3 regions of the Methylophaga sp. UBA3603 genome follow, and region 2 is predicted to be linked to each of the others. Evidence: predicted binding sites of a transcription regulator. Region 2 holds the regulator's gene; each other region holds the start of a gene.
What was found. The regulator PhoB, encoded in region 2, activates phosphate uptake and scavenging genes when phosphate is short. The targets are predictions, from matches to a motif close to GNNTGTCATAAAACTGTCANAT.
Positions count from the first base shown of each region.

Region 1: a site for PhoB is predicted at 1,556-1,577, ahead of speA (biosynthetic arginine decarboxylase). Genes of this name have one in related genera too.
Region 3: a site for PhoB is predicted at 3,344-3,365, ahead of olsF (bifunctional ornithine lipid synthase OlsF). Genes of this name have one in related genera too.

Region 1 covers NZ_DFMC01000008.1:150,186-154,426, reverse strand. Annotated here, with positions in the region: gene speA (biosynthetic arginine decarboxylase) at 1-1,496, opposite strand, end outside; gene B4F66_RS06185 (succinylglutamate desuccinylase/aspartoacylase family protein) at 1,606-2,661, opposite strand; gene rimK (30S ribosomal protein S6--L-glutamate ligase) at 2,661-3,566, opposite strand; gene B4F66_RS06175 (ATP-dependent zinc protease family protein) at 3,563-4,060, opposite strand.
Region 2 covers NZ_DFMC01000002.1:201,402-205,642, forward strand. Annotated here, with positions in the region: gene B4F66_RS01550 (inorganic phosphate transporter) at 1-227, shown strand, start outside; gene arsJ (organoarsenical effux MFS transporter ArsJ) at 286-1,509, shown strand; gene phoB (phosphate regulon transcriptional regulator PhoB) at 1,591-2,283, shown strand; gene phoR (phosphate regulon sensor histidine kinase PhoR) at 2,296-3,585, shown strand; gene B4F66_RS01570 (PstS family phosphate ABC transporter substrate-binding protein) at 3,727-4,241, shown strand, end outside.
Region 3 covers NZ_DFMC01000008.1:21,046-25,286, reverse strand. Annotated here, with positions in the region: gene B4F66_RS05580 (cation-transporting P-type ATPase) at 1-204, opposite strand, end outside; gene B4F66_RS05575 (SDR family oxidoreductase) at 334-1,113, shown strand; gene B4F66_RS05570 (YchJ family protein) at 1,113-1,571, shown strand; gene olsF (bifunctional ornithine lipid synthase OlsF) at 1,574-3,289, opposite strand; gene panD (aspartate 1-decarboxylase) at 3,406-3,786, opposite strand; gene panC (pantoate--beta-alanine ligase) at 3,838-4,241, opposite strand, start outside.

The sequences.
Region 1 (4,241 bases), on a different contig from region 2:
TGAATCGGCATGATGGGGAAGATCTGGTCAATCGCCCAGATATCCGGTAACGATTGAAACAGACTGAAATTACCGTAATAAATATCGGACAGTAACTCTGGCAAACTTTCCAGTTCAGCAGAAACCCGGCGTGCCTGGGGCAACAATTCTGAGATTTTTTCCAAAATGGCCAATGAAACATTCTCGGCTAAAGCCCGTTCACGGAGAGTTGCCTGACCGTGATGGAATAACTCACGTAATTCATCACGATAATATATGGCATCGTTGTAACACTCCTGCAGGTTCTGCAGTTTTACATTATTCAGTACGGCATAGAGGTTCACCAGCATATCGGGACTATCATCCGGAACAATTTCCGGAATCGTGCCAGGTTTATGATCACGGACTTCCAATACGTTAAATAACAACATGGAAGAATAGGCAATCAATGCCCGACCAGATTCAGTAATGACGACTGGGTGTTCGATATCCAGCGGATCCAGACATTCCTGCAAGGTTTCGATAATGTTGTAGCAATATTCGTCCAGGCCGTAGTTCATACTGTGGGTGCTGTTAGAACGAGCACCTTCGTAGTCAACTGCCAAGCCGCCACCCAGGTCCATATAGCCCATCGGTGCGCCTTCTTCGATTAAGCCAGTGTAAAAACGGCAGGCTTCCATTACCCCACTACGGATATTACGAATATTGGGAATTTGTGAGCCTAAGTGGCTATGCAGTAACTGCAGGCAATGCAACATATCGGCTTTTTTGAGCTGTTCAACCACTTCCAGCAAAGCATTGGTCGACAAGCCAAATATCGAACGATCCCCGCTGTCACCATTCCAGTGACCTTCAACGGTTGAAGCGAGGCGAATACGCATACCGATCAGTGGCTCGATTCCCAATGCTTTGCTTCGCTCCAGAATAGTGGTTAATTCTGTGGCGGTTTCCAGCACAAAGAAACACTTGATACCCATTTGACGGGCATATAAACCCAGTTCAATAAACTCTTCGTCTTTATAACCATTGCAGATAATCAGACTGTCATGGTCACGTAGTTGTGAAATAGCAATAATTAATTCGGCTTTACTGCCCGCTTCCAGACCATGATGATAACGACGACCATAATCTGCAATTTCCTCAATAACGTGGCATTGCTGATTTACCTTGATTGGGAAGACGCCGCGATAGTCATTTTTATAGCCAGCTGTTTTAATCGCCCGGGCAAAAGCCTCGTTCAGTTGGGTAATTCGCAAATCCAGCAGGTTTTCAATGCGTAATACAGCGGGCATATCCAGGCCACGCTCTTTCATTCCATTAACAATATCGATCAATGGAACATGAATAGTCTTTTCACCAAATTGCAAACTGACGACCGCATTGCCATCGGCGGAAATATCAAAATAATCCGTCCCCCAATCACGCACACCATAAAGCTTACTGCTATGTTGCGCACTCCACTCTTCAGGGGCAACATCAGGTGAGTGTGTATCAAGATTGGCATGGGTTTGTGTCATCAGTATGACCCCCTTTGGCTTCAGTTAAATCGCGGGATTGTCACTATTTTACGGATAAATTGCAAAAATATTATGACAGCACTACTACGTAACGAGATGAATCGCAGGCCTAGATAATTGGTTGCTCTTCTGGAACGCTGGTATCTGTTGATGGATCCAGATTGGTATTGAACGCCTCCACACTGTCCGCAACTTCGTCAGGGCGATTAAAACGCGCAATATGGAACAGCGCCTCACCCTCATTGACCAGAGGAATATTGGTTCTGCCAATGATCACGCCACTACAGATTGCGACCACTTTGGTTTCCGATTTTTCATCACCATATGGGGCCGCGACCATTCCCAGAATATCGCCTTTGGTCACGTGGGCTCCCATAGGAACCAGCATTCTGAAAATTCCGCTTTGCGGTGCCCTCACCCAACTGCTTGAACGCGCGACAAATGGTTCTACCGGTTTCAAATGTTTAGTACGGGATTCAGTCAACATGCCCAGCTTACGCATTACCGCCAATACGCCTCTGACACCAGCACGAATCGCCAGTTCATTAAAACGTAATGCTTCACCGGCTTCATAGACGATAACCGGCACATTGGCCTGCTGACAGGCATAACGCAGAGATCCCTCAATCAAGCCTGAATTCAAAATAACCGGGGCATTAAATGCTCTCGCCATTTCTTCAACGGCAGGATTATCCAACGCTGCACGAATCTGTGGCAGGTTATCGCGGTGAATGGCTGCAGTATGTAAATCTACGCCATGGGTACACTTATTCACCACCTCGCTCATAAAAAGATTGGCGAGGCGCGCCGCCAGAGAACCCTCTTCAGAACCGGGGAAACAGCGGTTTAAATCTCGGCGGTCTGGCAAATAACGTGTTTGATTGATAAAACCATATACGTTAACCACCGGGATGGTTATCAACGTCCCTTTAAGGCTTTTAAGCCGTTTACTTCGAACCAGCCGACGAATTATTTCCACACCGACGATTTCATCTCCATGTACCGCGCCGGACACAAATAAAACAGGCCCGTCACGTCGTCCACGCATCACCTGCACCGGCATACTCAAGGAGGTATGCATATACAAATCCGGTAGAGCTACATCAACTACTTTATTTTGTCCGGGGCCAATTTTTTGCCCGGCAATAATTAACTCGTCAGGCATCAACCACGGCCTTTGGTTTTAGTGGTTCCTGAAACAGAGTTCTTTTCAATAAAATCAATAATCAAACTGGCAATATCCTTACCGGTTGCTGATTCGATACCTTCAAGCCCTGGCGACGAATTAACCTCCATCACGACTGGTCCATGGTTCGAACGCAATAAATCCACACCACACACATTCAGCCCCATCGTTTTGGCTGCCCTGACAGCGGTAGCACGCTCTGCCGGTGTAATGCGGATTAAATTGGCACTGCCCCCACGATGCAGGTTAGATCGGAACTCGCCCTCTTTACCCTGGCGTTTCATTGCGGCAACCACTTTCTCTCCGACCACAAAACAGCGAATATCCGCACCACCGGCTTCTTTGATAAATTCTTGTACCAAGATATTGGCTTTCATACCCATAAAGGCTTCGATAACACTCTCAGCGGCCCCAGCAGTCTCTGCCAATACCACACCGATGCCCTGGGTACCTTCCAATAATTTAATCACCAGCGGCGCACCACCGACCATCTTGATTAAATCATCAACATCATCCGGACGATGTGCAAAGCCCGTTACTGGTAGACCAATTCCGCGGCGGGATAATAACTGCAGAGCGCGAAGTTTATCGCGCGAACGACTGATAGCCACCGACTCATTCAGTGGATATACATTCATCATTTCAAACTGGCGCAGTACAGCAGTTCCGTAAAAGGTCACCGAAGCCCCGATCCGAGGAATCACCGCATCATAACCGGTCAGATTCTCGCCCTTGTAATGGACTTCCGGTTTCATCGAAGTGATATTCATATAACAACGCAGCACATCCAGCACATCCACTTCGTGACCTCGTGCCTCCGCTGCCTCAACCAATCGGCGAGTGGAATACAGCTTCGAATTACGGGACAAAATGGCTATTTTCATGCAGATTCTCCATCAAGCGCTTCATCTCTTGGCGCTTGGGTAGTGTCGTGGAATGCGGGGCTTGCTTGATAGGACAATGCCGGATTAACCAATATATTACCAGTCGTCATGGCAGTACGTCCCAGTAACATTCGAAACAACATGGTATCGCGATTGGTCAGGGTAATTTCAATCGGCCAGCTATGACCGCCAACGCTCAGTGGCGTCTCAATTACATAACGTTTTTCTGTGTGACCACCTGAGTCAGTAACGTTTCGCTCGTCCTTAACTCGCGCTTCGCACCAGATTTCCGTCTCAGTATCGTGTTGATTGGGATGCACCCCGAATCTTACCCAAAGCTCACCGTTCTTATCAATCGGCTCAACCGAAAAGGCATGAATCGCGGAAGTTCGAGCACCAGTATCCACCTTGGCTTTGATTTGTTGAATACCCAACTCAGGCAAGCTCAACCACTCTCGCCAGCCAACGGTTATTATTTTTGGATGATTTTCCACGGGATTCCCCAATTAAGAATTTATGGGGCAATTGAAAGCAATTTATTGGTGAGTGTCAAAAAGGATTTTGGATATTAATGTTTAAAAAAGAATTAAATCCTAGCGATCAGTTGAGTTGAAAAGATTTACTAGAGGATAATTAATAAGTCAGATACAAAAAAAAGCCCCGATGAATCGGGGC
Region 2 (4,241 bases):
CCAAAACCGTGGATGAATATCAACGTATTACCGAGCTTTATCGATTGATTGATGAGGAAGAGTCCGCGCTGAAAAAAGCCAAAAAAGTCCTCAAAAAAGAAAAGAAAAACCTGTTCGTTAAACGCGATATGGTGAAAAAGATCGTCACAGCGTGGGTGGTCACCGTTCCAGCAGCGGCAACTTTATCAGCCTGCATCTTCTTTATGATTAGAGGCATCATGCTGTAATCAAATCTTCATTAAACTGACATATTATTTTCAGCTTATTTGTCAGGACGATTTGAACATGCTGAATAAACTTAAAGCATTGCCCATTGCGATTCAGCAATATCTGGTCGTGACCTTCAGCTACTGGGCGTTTACCGTTTCCGACGGTGCGTTACGCATGCTGGTGGTATTGTTTTTCCATCAACTGGGCTACAGCCCGCTTGAAGTGGCAATGCTGTTTGTTCTGTATGAATTTTTCGGCATAGTGACAAACCTGGTCGGTGGCTGGCTGGCCGCCAGAGTAGGGTTAAACGTCACCATGCATCTGGGCTTGTTATTACAGGTCATTGCATTGGCAATGCTGCTGGTGGATCCGCAGTGGCTCACTGTGGCGTATGTCATGGTCGCGCAGGCACTCTCCGGTATTGCCAAAGATTTGAATAAAATGAGTGCCAAATCCAGCATCAAAATGCTGGTGGCTGATAACGCCCAATCAACCTTATTTAAATGGATATCCATCCTTACCGGCTCCAAAAATGCCCTGAAAGGTGTTGGTTTTTTTGTCGGTGCGGCCCTGCTTTCCTGGATCGGTTTTCGTGGCGCGATACTGGCCATGGCGATTGTGCTTCTGGTAGTGCTGATTTTCAGCATCGTCATGTTGCAACGCGATCTGGGTAAAGCCAAAAATAAACCAAAATTCAGTGATATCTGGTCAAAAAGTGCACCGGTGAATCATTTGTCGTTGGCAAGGTTCTTTTTGTTTGGTTCTCGAGATATCTGGTTTGTGGTGGCCTTACCGGTGTTTTTGCATGCCCAATTACAGTGGTCACCTATTTATGTCGGTGGTCTGCTGGCGGCTTGGGTAATTGCTTACGGTATTGTGCAGGCACTTGCCCCTAAGCTGACTGGCTTTTCCAGACAAAACGCTCCTGATGGCTATCATGTCTGGCTATGGTCCTTACCCCTCTTTGTGTTGCCGTTATTGATTGCCGCCTCGGTATATTTTGAATGGGCTGTCATACCTGCTTTAACTGTCGGCTTATTAATTTATGGCGCTATCTTTGCGATCAATTCTGCAATCCATTCCTATCTTATCGTGTCATATGCAGATGCGGCTGGGGTTTCCCTGGATGTCGGTTTTTATTACATGGCTAATGCGGCTGGAAGATTGTTTGGTACATTATTATCTGGCTGGGTCTATCAGGTTTCCGGGTTAGCAGCCTGTCTGGTCATTTCTGCCTTAATGATTCTGTCCGCCAGTTTTATTTCAAAAATGTTACCGCGCAAAGACCAGACTGTATAAAGCTTTCAGCGTTGTTATCAAATTGTCATATTTAGCCGTTAAGCTTTATTCTTAGAAAAATAGTTCAGGAAAAAATCGGATATGAGCATATCAGTATTACTGGTTGAAGATGACGCCGCCATTCGTGACATGATTAATTTCAGTCTGCGTCAAACGGGATTTACCTGCGAAGCAGTCAAGGATGGCGAAACGGGGCTGGATTGGTTGAAAAATCAACAACCAGACATGATTTTGCTGGACTGGATGTTACCTGGAATTGATGGCATCGAGTTTATCCGCCGTCTGCGTGCCAATGAGTTTTTAGCATCCATTCCCGTGATTATGCTCACCGCCAAAGGCGAAAGTGAAGATATGGTGAAAGGTCTGAGCGTCGGTGCTGATGACTATATTAATAAACCATTTTCCCCACCTGAATTAATTGCACGAATTAAAGCGGTTTTACGTCGTTGTCGTCCGATGGAAGATGATGATGCCCAGAAATTGCAGATGGGTGAACTGGTTATGGATACCAAAAGCCACCGGGTCTCGGTGAATGGTGAACGCATTGAATTGGGACCGACCGAATTCCGTTTACTACACTTTTTTATGAAAAACCCAGAGCGAGCCTATAACCGCTCCCAGCTGCTGGATTTTGTCTGGGGCGATACCGTATATATAGAGGAGCGCACAGTGGATGTGCACATTCGTCGTCTGCGTAAGGCGCTGGAACCCAGCGGTCATGACAACCTGGTACAAACCGTTCGCGGTGTCGGTTACCGTTTTTCTGCTGAATAGCAGGATCGTCTGATGCAATGGGATTATTGGCGTTTACTGACCGTGCTCAGTCTGGCCGGTTTTGTGGGACTGGTCGTTGGTCATATGATGGCTTTTCTGTTTGTCGCTGCACTTATTTACATTTTCTGGATGCAGAGTAAATGGAACCAGTTGCAGGCATGGCTGGATAAACCTAAGAAAAACAGTTCTCCGCAAGCCGAAGGGGTTATTAATGACGTGTGTCGGCAGATCGAACAGATGCGCGCACAAAACAGCAGTCGTAAAAAAAAGCTCACCGGTTATTTAAAACGTTTCCAATCGGCCACTGCGGCTTTACCTGATGCGGTGGTGGTAATGGGCGAGTTTGGTCAAGTCAGTTGGGCCAATACCTCAGCCATGACGTTATTGGGAATCAACTGGCCGCATGACAATGGCGTCAGAGTCAATAATCTGGTTCGCGACCCGGCATTCCAAAAATTACTGGAACTTGATGGTGACGCCGAGGAATCGGTTATAGCCGTTTCACCGATGAATGATCGCATTCAGCTTGAATTCAAAGTCGTTCGGTATGCCAGCAAGGACAGGTTGCTGATCGCCAGAGATATCACCCAGACACAGAAACTGCAGCGTATGCGGCGTGATTTTGTGGCCAATGTATCGCATGAATTGCGTACACCATTGACGGTTTTACGGGGGTATCTGGAAACGTTGACCACGGAAAGTGATCAGGAGCTCTGGCAACAGGCTTTGCCGGTAATGCAGCAACAAAGCCAGCGAATGCATCTTATGATCAAGGATCTGCTGGCATTATCCCAACTGGAAACCGGTGAAAAGCCGTTGCAACACCGACCTACGGATATCTGCAAGTTATTGCATAGCGTGGTGGAGGATGCCAAACGACTGGAACATTTTCATCAACATCAGATCAACCTGCATTGTTTGAGTGAAAAATGGCTAATGGCAGATGCTGATGAACTACGCAGCGCAATCTCCAATCTGGTCTTTAATGCAGTCAAATATACCCCAGCAGAAACCCAGATCGATGTCAGATGGGATATCGAGGGTGAGTTTGCTGTTATTGAGGTAAAAGATACCGGTGAAGGTATTGCCCAGCATCATCTCGACCGCTTAACAGAACGCTTTTACCGTGTTGATAGTGGTCGTGCCAGGGAAACCGGTGGTACAGGACTGGGGCTGGCCATCGTCAAGCATGTGTTGCAACGACACAAAGCTGAACTGTTGATTCAGAGTGCTATTGGTGAAGGTTCAAGTTTTAAATGCTGTTTTCCCGCCAAAAATGTGATGGATAAAATAGACATTTAGCCTTACTGACTACTGTTTTCGGTCATGTCACAGTATTGTCATATTTCTTTCATATCCTTGTCACAGTTAATCGCGATACTGCTCGGGTGCTCAACGCGGTAAGCGTTGGAACTTATTTTTAACCCAAGGAGTTAATGACTCATGTTCAAGAAAAAATTTGCTTTATACGGCGCCGCTTTGGCAATGACGTTTTCCGCTGCCAGCTTTGCAGACGTCGATCCAAACCTGCCAGAATATGAAAAAACAAGCGGTGTTTCAGGTAGCTTATCAAGCGTCGGTTCTGACACATTAGCTAACTTGATGACCTTGTGGGCAGAAGAGTTTAAACGTGAATATCCTAATGTCAGCATCCAGATTCAAGCGGCTGGTTCTTCAACTGCGCCTCCTGCGTTAACTGAAGGTACATCAAACGTTGGGCCGATGAGCCGTGAGATGAAAGACAGCGAAATCAAAGAATTTGAAAACAAATACGGTTACAAACCAACAGCTATCCCTGTTGCTATCGATGCGCTGGCTGTTTATGTGCACAAAGACAACCCAATTGAAGGCATGACTATTCCTCAAGTTGATGCTGCTTTCTCAGCAACACGTAAGTGTGGTTATCCAGAAGATATCACTGACTGGTCACAATTAGGTGTTGAAGGTCTGGGTTCAAT
Region 3 (4,241 bases), on a different contig from region 2:
ATTGTGCAGCTGAGCAAATAACCTGGCTATTGCTGAACGCCCTTTAACCCGAGGCAAATGATTTTCACCAAATTGCTGCAAACGTTGTTCAACAGTTTCGGAATCCAATCCATGCTTGTCACTCTCGAGTAGTGACAAACTTTCCTTTGAACTAAGGTGATGCCAGGATTGTTCGAATGGTTGAGTCTGCATATGCTGTTTCATCAGTAACTCCTGGTAACGATCATAACCTTAGCATAACGTGTTTATAGGTTAGGCCTATGTAACGAAGTGGTTTGTTTTGATCTACATCAAGCTGCACAATAGACAAATTATGTCTTTGTCTAGAAGGAAATGAGCATTAACACTATCAGTATTTTAGGGAGCGGCTGGCTGGGCTTACCACTGGCAACTCAACTATATAAACAAGGCTTTCATGTAAAAACATCGACTCGTCATCGTGAAAGATTCTCTGAAATTGCTACAGCTGGTGCCAGCGCATTTTATGTTGATATTGACCAGATATCCGATATCCAAGAATTTTTGCATAGCGAAATTCTGATTATAAATATTACCTCTAAAAATCAAACTGGTTTTACCAATCTTATTCAGCAAATCGAGAAATCACCGATTCAAAAGATATTGTTTATCAGTTCCACCTCGGTTTATCAAAGTCTCAATCGTGAAGTGAATGAGGATGAACATGCTGAAGACCACGACAGCATCTTGTGGGAAATAGAACAGCAGTTTCAAACCAGCAATCATTTCCAAACAACCATCTTACGTTTCAGTGGTTTGATTGATAAACGCCGTCATCCAGGCAGGTTTTTCCGAAATGGTCGTCGTGTGCCTCAAGCAGATGCTCCGGTGAATCTGATTCACCTTGATGATTGCCTCGGTATTATTGATGCCATTTTGCAACAGCAAGCCTGGGGAGAAACCTTTAACGGTTGTGCTGACACCCATCCCAGCAAACGTGAATTTTATAGTTATGCGAGAAAGTTGATGGGGCTACCCGCTCCCGAGTTTGACACTGAAACAGAAGTTAAATACAAAATAATCAGTAATCAAAAAATTAAAACAAAACTTAACTATACCTTTCAACATCCTGACTTAATGAAGATTGTATTTTAATGAGTGACCAAGACTGTCCTTGCCTTAGTGGGAAAACGTATCAAGATTGTTGTGGTTTATTACATCAGGGTAAACAGACTGCAGTCACGGCTGAACAGTTAATGCGTTCGCGTTATAGTGCGTTTGTAATGCAACAGAGCAATTATTTGCAGACTACCTTGCATCCATCTCAACGACAGCCAGACGACACCAACAGCTTGCAGCAAACGATGCAAACAACACAATGGCTGGGTTTAACTATTATCGAACATTCACAAGACGGCGATGAAGCTGAGGTCGAATTTATTGCCTTTTATCTGGATAATCCGATGGGGCAATTACATGAAAGATCACGGTTTTGTCGACAGGATGGCCTATGGTTTTATCTTGATGGTGAATTTCTGCCTCCCATCAAACTTGGCCGGAATGATAAATGCATTTGTGGCAGTGGAAAAAAACTTAAACGCTGCCACGGGTGATGTTAGGTATTTTTTTCACCTAAATAACGTTTGCGTTTAGCTGGTTTTAATTGCTGCAGATCGACCATCACCAGTCCATCGATACAGTTACCGAAATTGGCATCAATATTAAAATCGATAAACCGCACACCACTTGGCTCACAAATATCGGCGTATTGTTTATAGAGTGTCGGCACCGTTACATTCATATGCGCCAGTTGCTCGCGTACCGCCGTAAAGTCATTGTCAGCATCATGATTCACTAACGTTGAATTAACCCTTTGCTTGATTTCATTATCAAATATATAGGGGACTCTGCCCTTCGCCAGATTTTCTGCATCGGCAAAATGCTTTTGATAAAAACTGACAATCAACGCCTTGGCAAAATCAGGATAGGTATTACTCAAACTGACAGGACCAAATAGATACCGTACTTCTGGATAACGTTTTAGGTAGGCACCGATGCCATACCATAAATAATCCAGGCTGCGCTTACCCCAGTATTTGGGGCTGACAAAGCTGCGACCCAATTCAATACTTACCGGGAAATATTGCTGCATTGCCGCAGTAAACTGAAACAATTCACTGGTATAGATATCACGACCTGCATTCATAATACGAGCGACTTCGCCAATTCGATAAGCACCGGCTATCTCCAGTTCCTGCTCATCCCAGAGAATTAAGTGTCGGTAATCACGATCATAATGATCTAAATCACGTCTTTTACCTGTTCCCTCGCCAACCTGTCTGAAAGTGATTTCCCGTAAACGACCAATCTCCTGCATAACAGCTGAATTTGATTGATAGTCAAACAGATATATTTTTTTATTGTCGGCCGTTTCGCCCAATAATTCAGCCTGCTGCAATTCTTTTTTGATTGCCCGACGTTCCTGCGGATGGGCAATCGTCTGCTCAGTGACAAACAGCGGTTTTTTTCCTTTGGCCAGTCGATATAAGTGGCGCCTTAATAACTTGGCTTTTTCGGCCTTTATCAACGGCAATTGTTCAACCTGTTGATAAGCAATAGACTCCCCTACCCGCATCGAGATAGTTTTGGAGTTTTTATTGAACATTTCATGCGCCAGCATCATGCCTGACAATGGTTTATAAACCATCGAGGCGCTATAAAACAGCGAAGAGTTTCTGGCTTCAACATATATCGGCAAAATGGGCGATTGCGTTTTTTTGGCAAAATTTAAAAACCCACTGTTCCATTTACCATCACGAACACCACCTGGCCGGATACGTGATACTTCACCGGCAGGAAACACAATCACAGCCTCATCATTGTTCAGACACTCAACAATCCTGGCAATACTACTTTTACGGGTAGATTTGGAGAGATTATCTACGGGCAGAAACAACGAACTTAATGCTGAAAAATTCAACAGCATGTCATTGGCAACAATTTTCACATCACGCCTGACTTCACCCACCAGTTTTAATAAACATAGCCCATCTAACGCACCTAATGGATGATTGGCGACAATGACAACACGACCTGTAGCCGGAATATTGTTACGATGACGATGCGTAATGCTATAGCTGAAGTTGAAGTAATCCAGGACCTCATCAATGAAATCAAAGCCTTCAAGCTGCTTATGCTGTTCCAGGAAACGATTAACTTCCTGTTCATGAGTGATTTTTCGGAGAAAGCCTAACGTCGGAATTCTGACCCAAGGTTTTTGATTTTGAAAATTGGGGAATTTTTGTTGAACAGCTTGTTCAATATTGAGCATACGGTTTCTCTGGTAACTTCATGATGCAAAGTCTAGAGAACACATATGACAAAAAAATAACGGTTTGATGACTGTTCAGTGACAGTCTCGCAAACCGTTATATCTAAGGGGTTTAATCAGGCCGCTTGGACAGGAATAGCATGACGCATATGGGTAATATCATTATTTTCATTCAGATATACCAACGTCGGTTTAAAGCTTTTTACTTCTTCTGCATTCATAGCAGTATATGCACAGATAATAATGCGATCGCCCGGAGAGGCTTTATGTGCCGCAGCACCGTTAACTGAGATGATATTAGAACCGTCTTCAGCTCGAATTGCATACGTCACGAAACGTTCGCCATTAGCGACGTTGTAAATATGAATTTGTTCATACTCGTGAATGCCGGCGGCTTCGAGTAATTTGCCATCAATCGCGCATGAACCCTCATATTCCAGTTCAGAATGGGTTACACAGGCACGATGTAATTTAGCTTTTAACAGTGTCAGATGCATAGCTGGCAAAATTCCGTTAGTAAGCCGTATATTATCGCTTTTTAAGAAAGCTCAAGCAAGGTTACAAGCAATATTGTCAATCAATCTTACACTGCCCACACGTCCCGCCGCCAGCAACCGCAACTCTTTATCCACTGCAGGATTAGCCAATTGCAGATCTTCTGCCCGACGAATATCAATATAATCCAATGTAAACCCGGAAGCAGTTAATTGCGTATGGGCTTGAGCCAGTAAAGCCGAATAGTCCTGATTGCCAGACTCCAGCTGTTGTTTGAGTTCAAGCAGATTTGAATACAACGCTGCAGCTTGCTGTTTCAGCGTTTCGTTTAAATGTTGATTACGAGAACTCATCGCCAGACCACTATCTTCTCTTACAGTAGCTGCGCCCACGATCTTAATCGGCAAGTTCAAATCAGCCACCAGTTTACGAATCAGCAATAATTGCTGGTAATCCT